DNA from 3 places in the Novosphingobium sp. 63-713 genome. Region 3 is predicted to be linked to each of the others. Evidence: riboswitches for the same ligand, from Rfam matches in the RefSeq annotation. Region 3 holds a riboswitch; each other region holds the start of a gene.
What was found. A riboswitch is a leader RNA that binds a small molecule or an ion and turns the genes downstream of it on or off. The one in region 3 is predicted to bind cobalamin.
Positions count from the first base shown of each region.

Region 1: another riboswitch for cobalamin. It lies ahead of BGP00_RS06355 (TonB-dependent receptor); the one in region 3 lies ahead of BGP00_RS09300 (HoxN/HupN/NixA family nickel/cobalt transporter).
Region 2: another riboswitch for cobalamin. It lies ahead of BGP00_RS03660 (DUF1636 domain-containing protein); the one in region 3 lies ahead of BGP00_RS09300 (HoxN/HupN/NixA family nickel/cobalt transporter).

Region 1 is NZ_MKVS01000008.1:257,745-261,015, reverse strand. Features, by position in the region: gene BGP00_RS06360 (cell wall hydrolase) at 1-810, opposite strand, end outside; cobalamin riboswitch at 1,022-1,232, shown strand; gene BGP00_RS06355 (TonB-dependent receptor) at 1,346-3,193, shown strand; gene BGP00_RS06350 (ABC transporter substrate-binding protein) at 3,197-3,271, shown strand, end outside.
Region 2 is NZ_MKVS01000005.1:645,145-648,415, reverse strand. Features, by position in the region: gene BGP00_RS03665 (DHA2 family efflux MFS transporter permease subunit) at 1-863, shown strand, start outside; cobalamin riboswitch at 939-1,129, shown strand; gene BGP00_RS03660 (DUF1636 domain-containing protein) at 1,301-1,708, shown strand; gene cobT (nicotinate-nucleotide--dimethylbenzimidazole phosphoribosyltransferase) at 1,705-2,736, shown strand; gene BGP00_RS03650 (histidine phosphatase family protein) at 2,754-3,271, shown strand, end outside.
Region 3 is NZ_MKVS01000019.1:234,677-237,947, reverse strand. Features, by position in the region: gene BGP00_RS09305 (TonB-dependent receptor) at 1-680, shown strand, start outside; cobalamin riboswitch at 823-1,059, shown strand; gene BGP00_RS09300 (HoxN/HupN/NixA family nickel/cobalt transporter) at 1,281-2,264, shown strand; cobalamin riboswitch at 2,328-2,550, shown strand; gene cobW (cobalamin biosynthesis protein CobW) at 2,733-3,271, shown strand, end outside.

The sequences.
Region 1 (3,271 bases), on a different contig from region 3:
ATAGACATAGCCAGCCAGTGCGGCGCGGGCCACGGCCTCGGCGCGGCTCCAGAAATAGCGGCTGGGCTTGCGCATCAGCGCGCCGTCGCAGGTAAAGGTGAACTGGCACCCGGTGGCGCGTTCCGAACCCTGAAACACCACGCCGCACACGCTTTTGGGATAGGCGGGATGGGCCATGCGGTTGAGCACGACCTGCGCCACGGCGCGCTGGCCATCGTCGGGCTCGCTGGCGGCCTCGTAATAGACCGCAGCGGTCAGGCAGGAGAGCGCGCGTTCGCGGTCCACCGCATTGGCCAGGCCCGAAAGCGCGCGCGCCGCCGGACCTGATCCGGGCAGGGGCGTTTCATCATCGCCCTGCGCCGCCGCACCGCCATCCCAATGCAGCCCCGGCGCCATCGCGGCCAGCGCCCCGCGCCAGCCGGTCGCGGGGGCGGGCGCTTCGGCCTCGCGGCTGACGTAATAGTAGGCCGCGCCCGGCCAACTGTCGCCCGGTTGTTCAAAGGGCATGGGGGCGGTGCTGCTCTGGCCATCGACGGGATCGGCCTCGTCATGGGCGGTTGTGGCGGCCAGCGCCATTGCGCCGGTGCCTTGCCCGCGCCATGCCTGCACGGCCAAAATCGCCAGCAGGGCGCAGGCCACAGCCAACAGGCGCTGCATCGTCGCGCGGCGCAGTTCGGCATTGCGCAGGGCGTTGATTCTCATGCCGTCGCCCCGGCGCAAGCGTGCCGCATGGTCCGTCCGCCCATCGTCGCGCGCGGGCGGGGCGGATCGCAGGGCATCAAACGCAAGGGAGGCACGCGGGCTGTTCATCCTGACTTCTCGGCCTTTGGCAAATCGGGCGATCATGGCAAAACACACAATCGCCGGGGCTGCACCTGCCGAATTGGGGCCGTCTCATTGCGGCACGGAAGGGGCGGATAATCCTTAATGCCTTAATTTGGCGCCCTCCGATCAGGGTTAAAAAAGCCTTGCCCGCGCCTTTACGGCTGTGCCCCTTGCACCTTTGGGCATGTGGGGCTAGGGCGGCGGCCACGCCAACGGTGCCCCTCGCAGGGGGGCTGAAAAGGGAATTTGCCCGCTCTTGCTCCGGCAAGGGGGATGCAAAGCTGCCCCCGCAACTGTTTCCGGGCGAGCGTACCGTCATATGCCACTGGGCCGATCGGTCTGGGAAGGCGGCGGATGCGCGATGACCCCGGATAGCCAGGAGACCTGCCGGTGGTTGTCGTTCAGCGCCGGGCGGGGAAGACCGGATGCAGCGCGATGCCGTCTGTTTCCATGCGCAAGGGGCGCGTGGGGCGGCCTCTCCCGCCACGAACGGCAAATAGCCTTCGTGAGGGAAAGAGCTATGAAAATCCGTTATTTCGCCGCCGCTTCGTCGCTGATCGCGCTGGCCCTGTCCGCGCCCGTCATGGCCGCCGAAGATGCTGGGGCCATCACCGTACTGGCCACCGGCAACAGCCAGCCGGTCGATGAGACCGGCCAGTCGATCAGCGTGGTCGATCTGGCCGAGATCCAGTCGATCCAGGGGCCGGACCTGACCCGCGTGCTGACCCGCCTGCCGGGCGTGTCCTTTGCCCGCGCGGGCGGCCTTGGCGCCACCACCAGCTTTTTCGTGCGCGGCGCCAATTCCGAACAGACCCTTGTGATGATCGACGGGGTGAAGGTCGAGGACACGGCGGCCCCTTCGGGCGGCTATGATTTTGCCAATCTGGTCAGCGGCGGCGTCGGTCGCATCGAACTGCTGCGCGGATCGAACAGCGTGGTGTGGGGCAGCAATGCCATCGGCGGCGTCATCGCCATCACCAGCCGCGAACTGAACGGCGCGGAGCTGAATTTCGAGGGCGGCAGCAACAGCACCTTTGATGCGGGAGCCACGCTGGGCCTGTCGAAGGACGCCTATGCGATCACGCTCAACGGCGGCTACATCAGCACCGACGGCATCCCCACCCGCACCACCGACACGCGCGCCAACGGTTTCCACCAGACCCGCCTGTCCACCCGCGCTCGCCTGCGTCTGGCGCAGGGGCTCAACCTTGTGGCCACGGCGCGCTATGCCGATGGTCAGGTGGGCGTCGATTCCTATGACTGGGTGCTGGGCTATGTGAACCGGGGCGAGGTGCAGTCGAGCGAGCAGGTTTCGGGCCGTGTGGGTCTGGAATATGCGGCCGAGAAATATTCGGCGCGTCTGGGCATCAGCCAGTCCTCGCTGCGTCGGGGCTATATTGATCCCACGGTGCAGAACACCGAATACAGCTCCTACCTTGGCCGCAGCACGCGCATTGACGGCGCGGCCCATGTCGATCTGCCCTATTTCTTCTCCGCCGATGTGGGCGGCGAGGCGATGTGGAACCATGCGCGCTCGTATTATTTCACGCCCGGCGCGGTGAATGATGCGAATATCGCCAGCGGCTATGGCCTGCTGGGCTGGAGGGCGTTTGGGCTGAGCCTGTCGGGCGGCCTGCGCGTGGACAGCCATTCCACCTTTGGCACCCACACAACCTTTGGCGCGAACGGCACGTACAGCCTGATCGACGATGTCCGCCTGCGCGCTTCCTATGGCGAGGGTTTCCGCGCCCCCTCGCTCTATCAGCTTTTCGATCCCTATTCGGGCAACAAGGGGCTCAAGGCGGAAACCAGCAAGTCCTATGACGTCGGCCTTGAAAAGGGCGACCGCAATGGCAAGCTGTACGGCGCCGTCACATGGTTCCACCGCGATATCAACAACCAGATCGACTATGACCTGTCCACCTCGACCTATGCCAATCTGGGCCGTACGCGGGCCGAGGGTCTGGAATTCGAAACCGGCCTGCGCCCGGTCGATGCGCTGCAATTGCGTGCGCTCTACACTTTCGTGAAGAGCACCAACCAGACCGCCGGCAGCAGCGCGCTGGGCAAGGATCTGGCGCGTCGTCCGCGTCATATGGTCACCTGGTCGGCCGACTGGAAAACGCCGCTGGCGGGCCTTGCCATCGGCGGCGACATTCGCGTCGTCTCGTCCAGCTTTGACAATGCGGCCAATAGCAACCGTCTGGCGGGCTATGCGCTGGTGGGCCTGCGCGCCAGCATTCCGGTGGGCGATCATGCGGAAATCTTTGGCCGCATCGAAAACCTGACGAATGAGCGTTATGCGGTGGTCAAGGATTACAATTCCTATGGCCGCACCGCATCGCTGGGCCTGCGGGCAAAGCTGTAATTGATGCGCGGGGGGCTGGCCCTGCTTGGAGCCTTGATGGTGGGGGCCTGCGCTCCCGCTGCGCCTCGGGTTCAGCCC
Region 2 (3,271 bases), on a different contig from region 3:
TGGATGAAGGGCGCAACCATGACTGGTTCGCCTCGGTCGAAATTCAGGCGCTGGCGGTGATTGCGGCGATCGGCTTTGCCTGTTTCCTGATCTGGGAACTGACCGAAAAGAACCCGATCGTCGATCTGCGCATCTTTCGCCATCGCGGCTTTACGGCCTCGGCGCTGACCTATTCGGTGGGCTTTGGCGCCTTCTTTGCCACGGTCGTGATCCTGCCTTTGTGGTTGCAGCAGAACCTTGGCTATACCGCCACCTGGGCGGGCTATGCCACCGGGGTGATGGGGGTGTTCGCCGTCTTGTCCGCGCCCATCGTCGGCCAATTGGCGGCCAAGATGGACCCGCGCAAGATCATCTTCACCGGCATCATGGGCCTCGCGGGTCTTGCCGCATGGCGCACCAGTTTCAACAGCGACGTCACCTTCTGGCAGGCGGCTCTGCCCACCTTGATGACCGGGCCTTTCATGGTGATGTTCTTCATCCCCACCATCGGCCTTGCCATGGCCAGCGTCGATCCAGGCGAGGAAGCCAATGCGGCGGGCGTGTCCAATTTCATGCGCACCGTGGCGGGGGCCTTTGCCACCTCGCTGGTGCAGACGGGCTGGGAAAACGAGGCCACCCGCGCGCAAAGCGCGATTGCCGGGGCCATGCCGCAGGGGCAGGCCACCATCGACGGCATGGTCGATGGCGGACAGAGCAACGAAGGCGCCATCGCCTCGCTGACCCAATTGGTTCAGGGGCAGAGCGTGATGGTGGCAACGGTCCATATATTCGCGATCATCGCGGTCTGTTTTGTGGCCGCCGCCATGATCGTCTGGCTCGTGCCAAAGCCCAAGGGGCCGATCGACACCGCCGCCGCGCATTGATGCAAAAAGGGGTCGGAGATTTCCGGCCCCTTTTCAATTTGAGCTTGGCTTGACCTTTGCCCCCGCGCCCGATACCCACGGCCCCAAGCGACAGGTTCCCCGCGAGGGGATCAAAAGGGAACACGGGTTCAAGACCCGGGCTGCCCCTGCAACTGTGAGCGGATAGCCATCGGCCCGATGCCATTGAGGGGGGAACCCTTTGAGAAGGCGGCCGAACCGGCATGGACCCGCGAGCCAGGAGACCTGCCTGACGCCGTCGTTTTTCGCTCCGACAGGGTGTGCGGCGCGGACGGGGTTTTCCTCGATAGCGACATTGTGGCTCTGCCGGAGGGGTTCCGGGCGGGATGCTTCGGCATGTCGCCTTGGGCGCATCGGGCGGGGCGTGAACGTCTGGTCGAGGGAAGAGCCATGCCCGAATATATTGCGGATTTCCGGTAATGCTGCGCGCGGTGGATCAAGGGCCATGCGTGGTGGTCTGTTCGACATGCCGGGTTTCGGCCGATGTGCGCGAGGATGAGCAGAGGCGGCGCGGCGGCGCCTTGCTGGCCGATGCCTTGCGCGCGGCGCAAGAGGATGATCCGGCCCTGGCCGGGGTCGGGGTGGAGGAAATGCCTTGCCTGTTCGCGTGTCAGCGGCACTGCGTGGTGCAGATCCGCGCGCCGGGGCGGATCGGCTATGTGCTGGGCGATTTCGCGGCCGATGGCGAGGCCGCCCGCGCGATCCTCGATTATGCCGCGCTTCATGCGGCCAGCGAGCATGGGCAGGTGCCCTATCGCCAATGGCCCGCAGGCGTGAAGGGCCATTTCATCACCCGCACCCCGCCTGAAGGATTTGTCGTCGCATGACCCTGTTTGCCAGCCCGACGGATTTCCTCGCCGCGCTTTCGTCCCTGCCCGCCGCCGATGCCGGGGCGATAGCCGCTGCCGCCGCGCGTCAGGCGCAATTGACCAAGCCCGCCGGATCGCTCGGCCGTCTGGAGGAAATCGCCCTGTTCATGGCCGGGTGGAGCGGGCGCGAAATCCCCGCGCTCGATCACCTGCAAGGCATTGTCTTTGCCGGCAATCACGGCATCGCGGCGCGTGGCGTCAGCGCCTATCCGCCCGAGGTGACGGCCCAGATGGTGGGCAATTTCCGTCAGGGCGGCGCGGCGATCAATGCTCTGGCGCGGGCCTGCGGGGCGCATCTGACGATTGTGCCGCTTGATCTCCACCGCCCGACGCAGGACATCACGCAGGCCCCGGCGATGAGCGAGGAGGAATGCCTGGCCGCCCTGAACGCGGGGGCATGCGCGGTCGATCCGCGGGCCGACCTGCTGTTTGTGGGCGAGATGGGGATCGGCAACACCACCCCCGCCGCCGCGCTTTGCGCACAGGCTTTTGGCGGGGGCGGGGCCGAATGGGCCGGGCGCGGCACGGGGTTGGATGCGCCGGGCGTCGCGCGCAAGGTGGCTGTGGTGGATGAGGCTCTGGCGCTGCATGGTGCCGACATCCGCGATCCGTTCGAGGCGCTGCGCCGGTTGGGCGGGCGTGAGATCGCGGCGATGGCGGGGGCCATTGTGGCCGCGCGGGCAATGCGGATTCCGGTGCTGCTCGATGGCTTTATCGCTTGCGCCTCGATCGCCCCCATCGCTGCGGCGGAGCCCGACATCACCGCCCATTGCATGGCGGCCCATTGCTCGGCCGAAGGGGGCCATGCCCGCCTGCTGGCCCATCTCGGCCTCGATCCGCTGCTGCATCTGGCCATGCGTCTGGGCGAGGGCAGCGGGGCGGCGGTGGCCGCACAACTGGTGCGCAGCGCTCTGGCGGCCCATGCCGACATGGCGACCTTTGCGCAGGCCCAAGTAGCCGGACCCCAATTGGCCGGGGCGCTGTGAAGGCGCGGGCGCTCCACTTGATCCGCCACGGCGCGGTTGAGGGGGCAGGGCGCCTCCATGGCCATCGCGATGTGGCGCCAACGCCGGAGGGTCTGATCGCCTGCCGCGCCCGAGCGCGGGGATTGGCGGTGGCTTGCCTCATTGCCTCGGACCTGTCCCGCGCGCGGATGGCGGGCGAAGAGATCGCGCAGGATAGCGGGCTGGCGCTCACCATCGACCCCCGCTGGCGCGAGTTGAATTTCGGCGCGTGGGAGGGCTGCGCTCCGGCCGAACTGGGCGGGGCCATTGCGCCGTTCTGGGATGATCCGCAGGCCAATCCTCCCCCAGGCGGCGAAAGCTGGGGCGATATGCAGGGCCGCATCGCGCAGGCCCTGCTGGTGATCGAGGAGGACGCGCTGGTCATCACCCATGCCGGGCCGATGCGCGCGGCGCTGGGCCTGCTGCTGGGCCTGACCTATCGCCAGACCTGGGCTTTTCATTTGCCCTATGCCGCGCGGATCAGCCTGCGCCTGTGGGGCGACGGGGCGCAGGTGAC
Region 3 (3,271 bases):
AAATCGGGTCAAAGAACCGCTTTCTGGACAACCGACTTCAACTCAACCTGTCGGCCTATCTCTACAACTACACCGATCAGCAAGTGTCGCAGACCGTCACCAATTCAAACGGCGCGGTGGCCACGCTGGTGCTGAACGCGGGCGCCTCGCGCTATAAGGGCGTTGAACTCGACGCCCTGTTCGATCCCACGCCCGATGATCATTTCAACGCCTATGTCGCCTATCTGGACGCGCGTTTCACCAATTTCGCCGCTGCGGTCAGCGGCCAGCTCGCCCGCGCGGCGGCGGCCGAGGGCAAGCTGGTGGGTGCCAACTGGCAGCTTGACGGCAAGCGCCCCCCGCAGGCCCCGGTATGGACGGTCAATTTCGGCTATGAGCATGATTTTCATATCTTTGGCGGGCGCCTGACTCCGCGTTTCCAGACCCATTTTGAGTCGGAATCCTACTTTACCTTCTACAATTTCGCCTCCGACCGTCAGGACGCCTATCATCGCAGCGACATCATCGTGACCTACAGGCACGAACCCGCCAACTGGACGCTTTCGGCCTTCGTGCGCAATCTGGAGGACACTGTTGTGCTCTCCTCGGCCTCGGCCCCGACCAGCGCGACCTATCAGACCTATCGTGAGCAATATCAGGCCCCGCGCACCTATGGGGCGAGCTTTACCTACAACTGGTAATGTAAACGATATCAGATAGCGTGGATCACCAAGCTGAGCCATGGGATGGGTCCCTCCCCCGTTCCATGGCTCTTTTGCCATTCGCCGGTTCTTGGCATCGCCCGGCATTTGCAGTAACCATCCCCCCGGCGGCCGATCCGGTCGCCGAACTGATCGCGCCGGTGCCCGCCAAACGGGCTTAATCGGGAATGCGGTGCGGGGGGCTGGCCTCTCCAAATCCGCGGCTGTCCCTGCAACTGTAAACGGATAGCGCGATGCACATGCGCCCTTGCCAAGGGCCAGCCACTGGGCCGGACGCTAAATCCTGCGAGGTCTGGGAAGGCGTGCATCAAGCTGTGACCCGCAAGCCAGGAGACCTGCCGGCGTCTGGTCGCTCTTGCCATGGTCCAGGGGATGGCCGCGGCACGGTGTACTCCGTCTGAGCGACGCATGGGCGGCCGGGGCCGCAACGGATACGTGCGCGGGTCGCTCTTGGCGTCCGGCCCTGCGCGTGTGCCGCCCGTTTGCGCGGGTTTGCCCCGGCCCTGTCGCAAGGCGCCGGAGGATGTGCATACCGTGTTTTCCTATACCAAACCATCGCTGCGCCGCCGGATCGGCGCGCTGCTTGTCGCGCTGGCCATTGCCAATATCGCCATCTGGGGCTGGGCCTTTGGCCTGTTTCATCATCAACCGCTGATGCTGGGAACAGCCCTGCTGGCGTGGGGGCTGGGCCTGCGCCATGCGGTCGATGCCGATCATATCGCGGCCATCGACAATGTGACGCGCAAGCTGATGCAGGATGGCCAGCGCCCGATCACGGCGGGCTTCTGGTTCGCGCTAGGCCATTCCGGGATCATCGCCATCGCCTCTGTCGGCATCGCCCTGACAGCCAGCGCTCTGGCCCGCTTCGGTGCGTTCAAGGAGATCGGCGGGGTGATCGCCACGGTGATCTCGGCGCTGTTCCTTTTCACCATCGCGGGCATGAACCTTGCCATCCTGCGCTCGGTCTGGCGCAGCTTTGTTCATGTCCGCGCGGGCGGTGCTTATACGGAAAGCGACCTCGACCTGCTGGCCGGATCGCGCGGGCCGCTTTCGCGCCTGTTCGCACCCATGTTCCGGCTGGTCGGCAAGAGCTGGCATATGGCCCCGCTCGGCTTCCTCTTCGGCCTCGGCTTTGACACGGCCACTGAGGTTGCGATTCTGGGCATGTCGGCCAATCAGGCGGCCAATGGCCTCTCCCTCGCCACGGTTCTGGTGCTGCCCGCGCTGTTTGCCGCCGGGATGGCGTTGATCGACACGGCCGATGGCGTGGTCATGCTTGGCGCCTATGAATGGGCCTTCGTAAAGCCGATCCGCAAACTCTATTACAACATCACCATCACGCTGGTGTCGGCCCTTGTCGCCATCGTCATCGGCGGGATTGAAACGCTGGCCCTGATCGGCGGCAAGCTGGGCCTGACGGGCTGGCCTTGGGCCATGGCGACACGGCTGGGCGAAAATTTCAACAGTCTGGGCTTTGGCATCATCGCCCTGTTCGTCCTGTGCTGGCTTATCAGTTTTGCCATTTATCGCTGGAAACGCTTTGACGAGATCGAGGTTTCGTAAACACGCCAATTGCTTTTCGCGCCATGTGGTTTAGAACCAAGCGCGAAAGTTCGGGGCAACCCGGTTTTCAATGATCGCGCCGGTGCCCGTAAATGGGCTTAATCGGGAATGCGGTGCGGGGGGCCTGCCCCCCAAATCCGTGGCTGTCCCTGCAACTGTGAGCGGATAGCGCGATGCACATGTCCCCCTCCATCCGGGGGCGGCCACTGGGCTTAACGGTCTGGGAAGGCGTGCATCAAGCTGTGACCCGCAAGCCAGGAGACCTGCCGGCGCACCGGTCGCTCTTGCCTTGATCCAGGGAGTGGTCACGGCACGGTAACTCCCCGTCTGAGCGGCGAACTGTGTGGCTGGGGCCGCACGGGTTGCGTGGTCACGGGCGCCTCGTCGCGCCCGCCCGTTGTCGCGCGCCGACCGGATTGTTCCGGTATGCCCCGCCCTGTCTCGCTCCGGCGCGCGGGAGAAGTACCAGTGCCTGACCTGTCCAAGGTTCCCGTCACCATCGTCACCGGCTTTCTGGGCGCGGGAAAAACCACGCTGATCAGCCATTTGATCCGCAATGCTGGCGGCCGCAGGCTGGCCGTGGTGGTCAATGAATTCGGCATGCTGGGGGTGGATGGCGACATTCTGCAATCCTGCGCCATTCCCGATTGCCCGGTGGAAAATATCGTCGAACTGGCCAATGGCTGCATCTGCTGCACGGTGGCCGATGATTTCATCCCCACGGTGGAGCGCCTGCTGGCGCTGAATCCGCGCCCCGATCACATCCTGATCGAAACCTCCGGCCTTGCCCTGCCCAAGCCCTTGCTCAAAGCCTTTGACTGGCCCGCGATCCGCAGCCGGATCACGGTCGATGGCGTGCTGGCGCTGGCCGATGCCGAAGCGGTGGCGGCGGGCCGCTTCGCCCCCGATCCCGCGGCCATCGAGGCCCAGCGCGCCGCCGATCCGGGGGTTGACCATGAAACCCCGCTTTCCGAAGTGTTCGAGGACCAGCTGGCCTGCGCCGACAT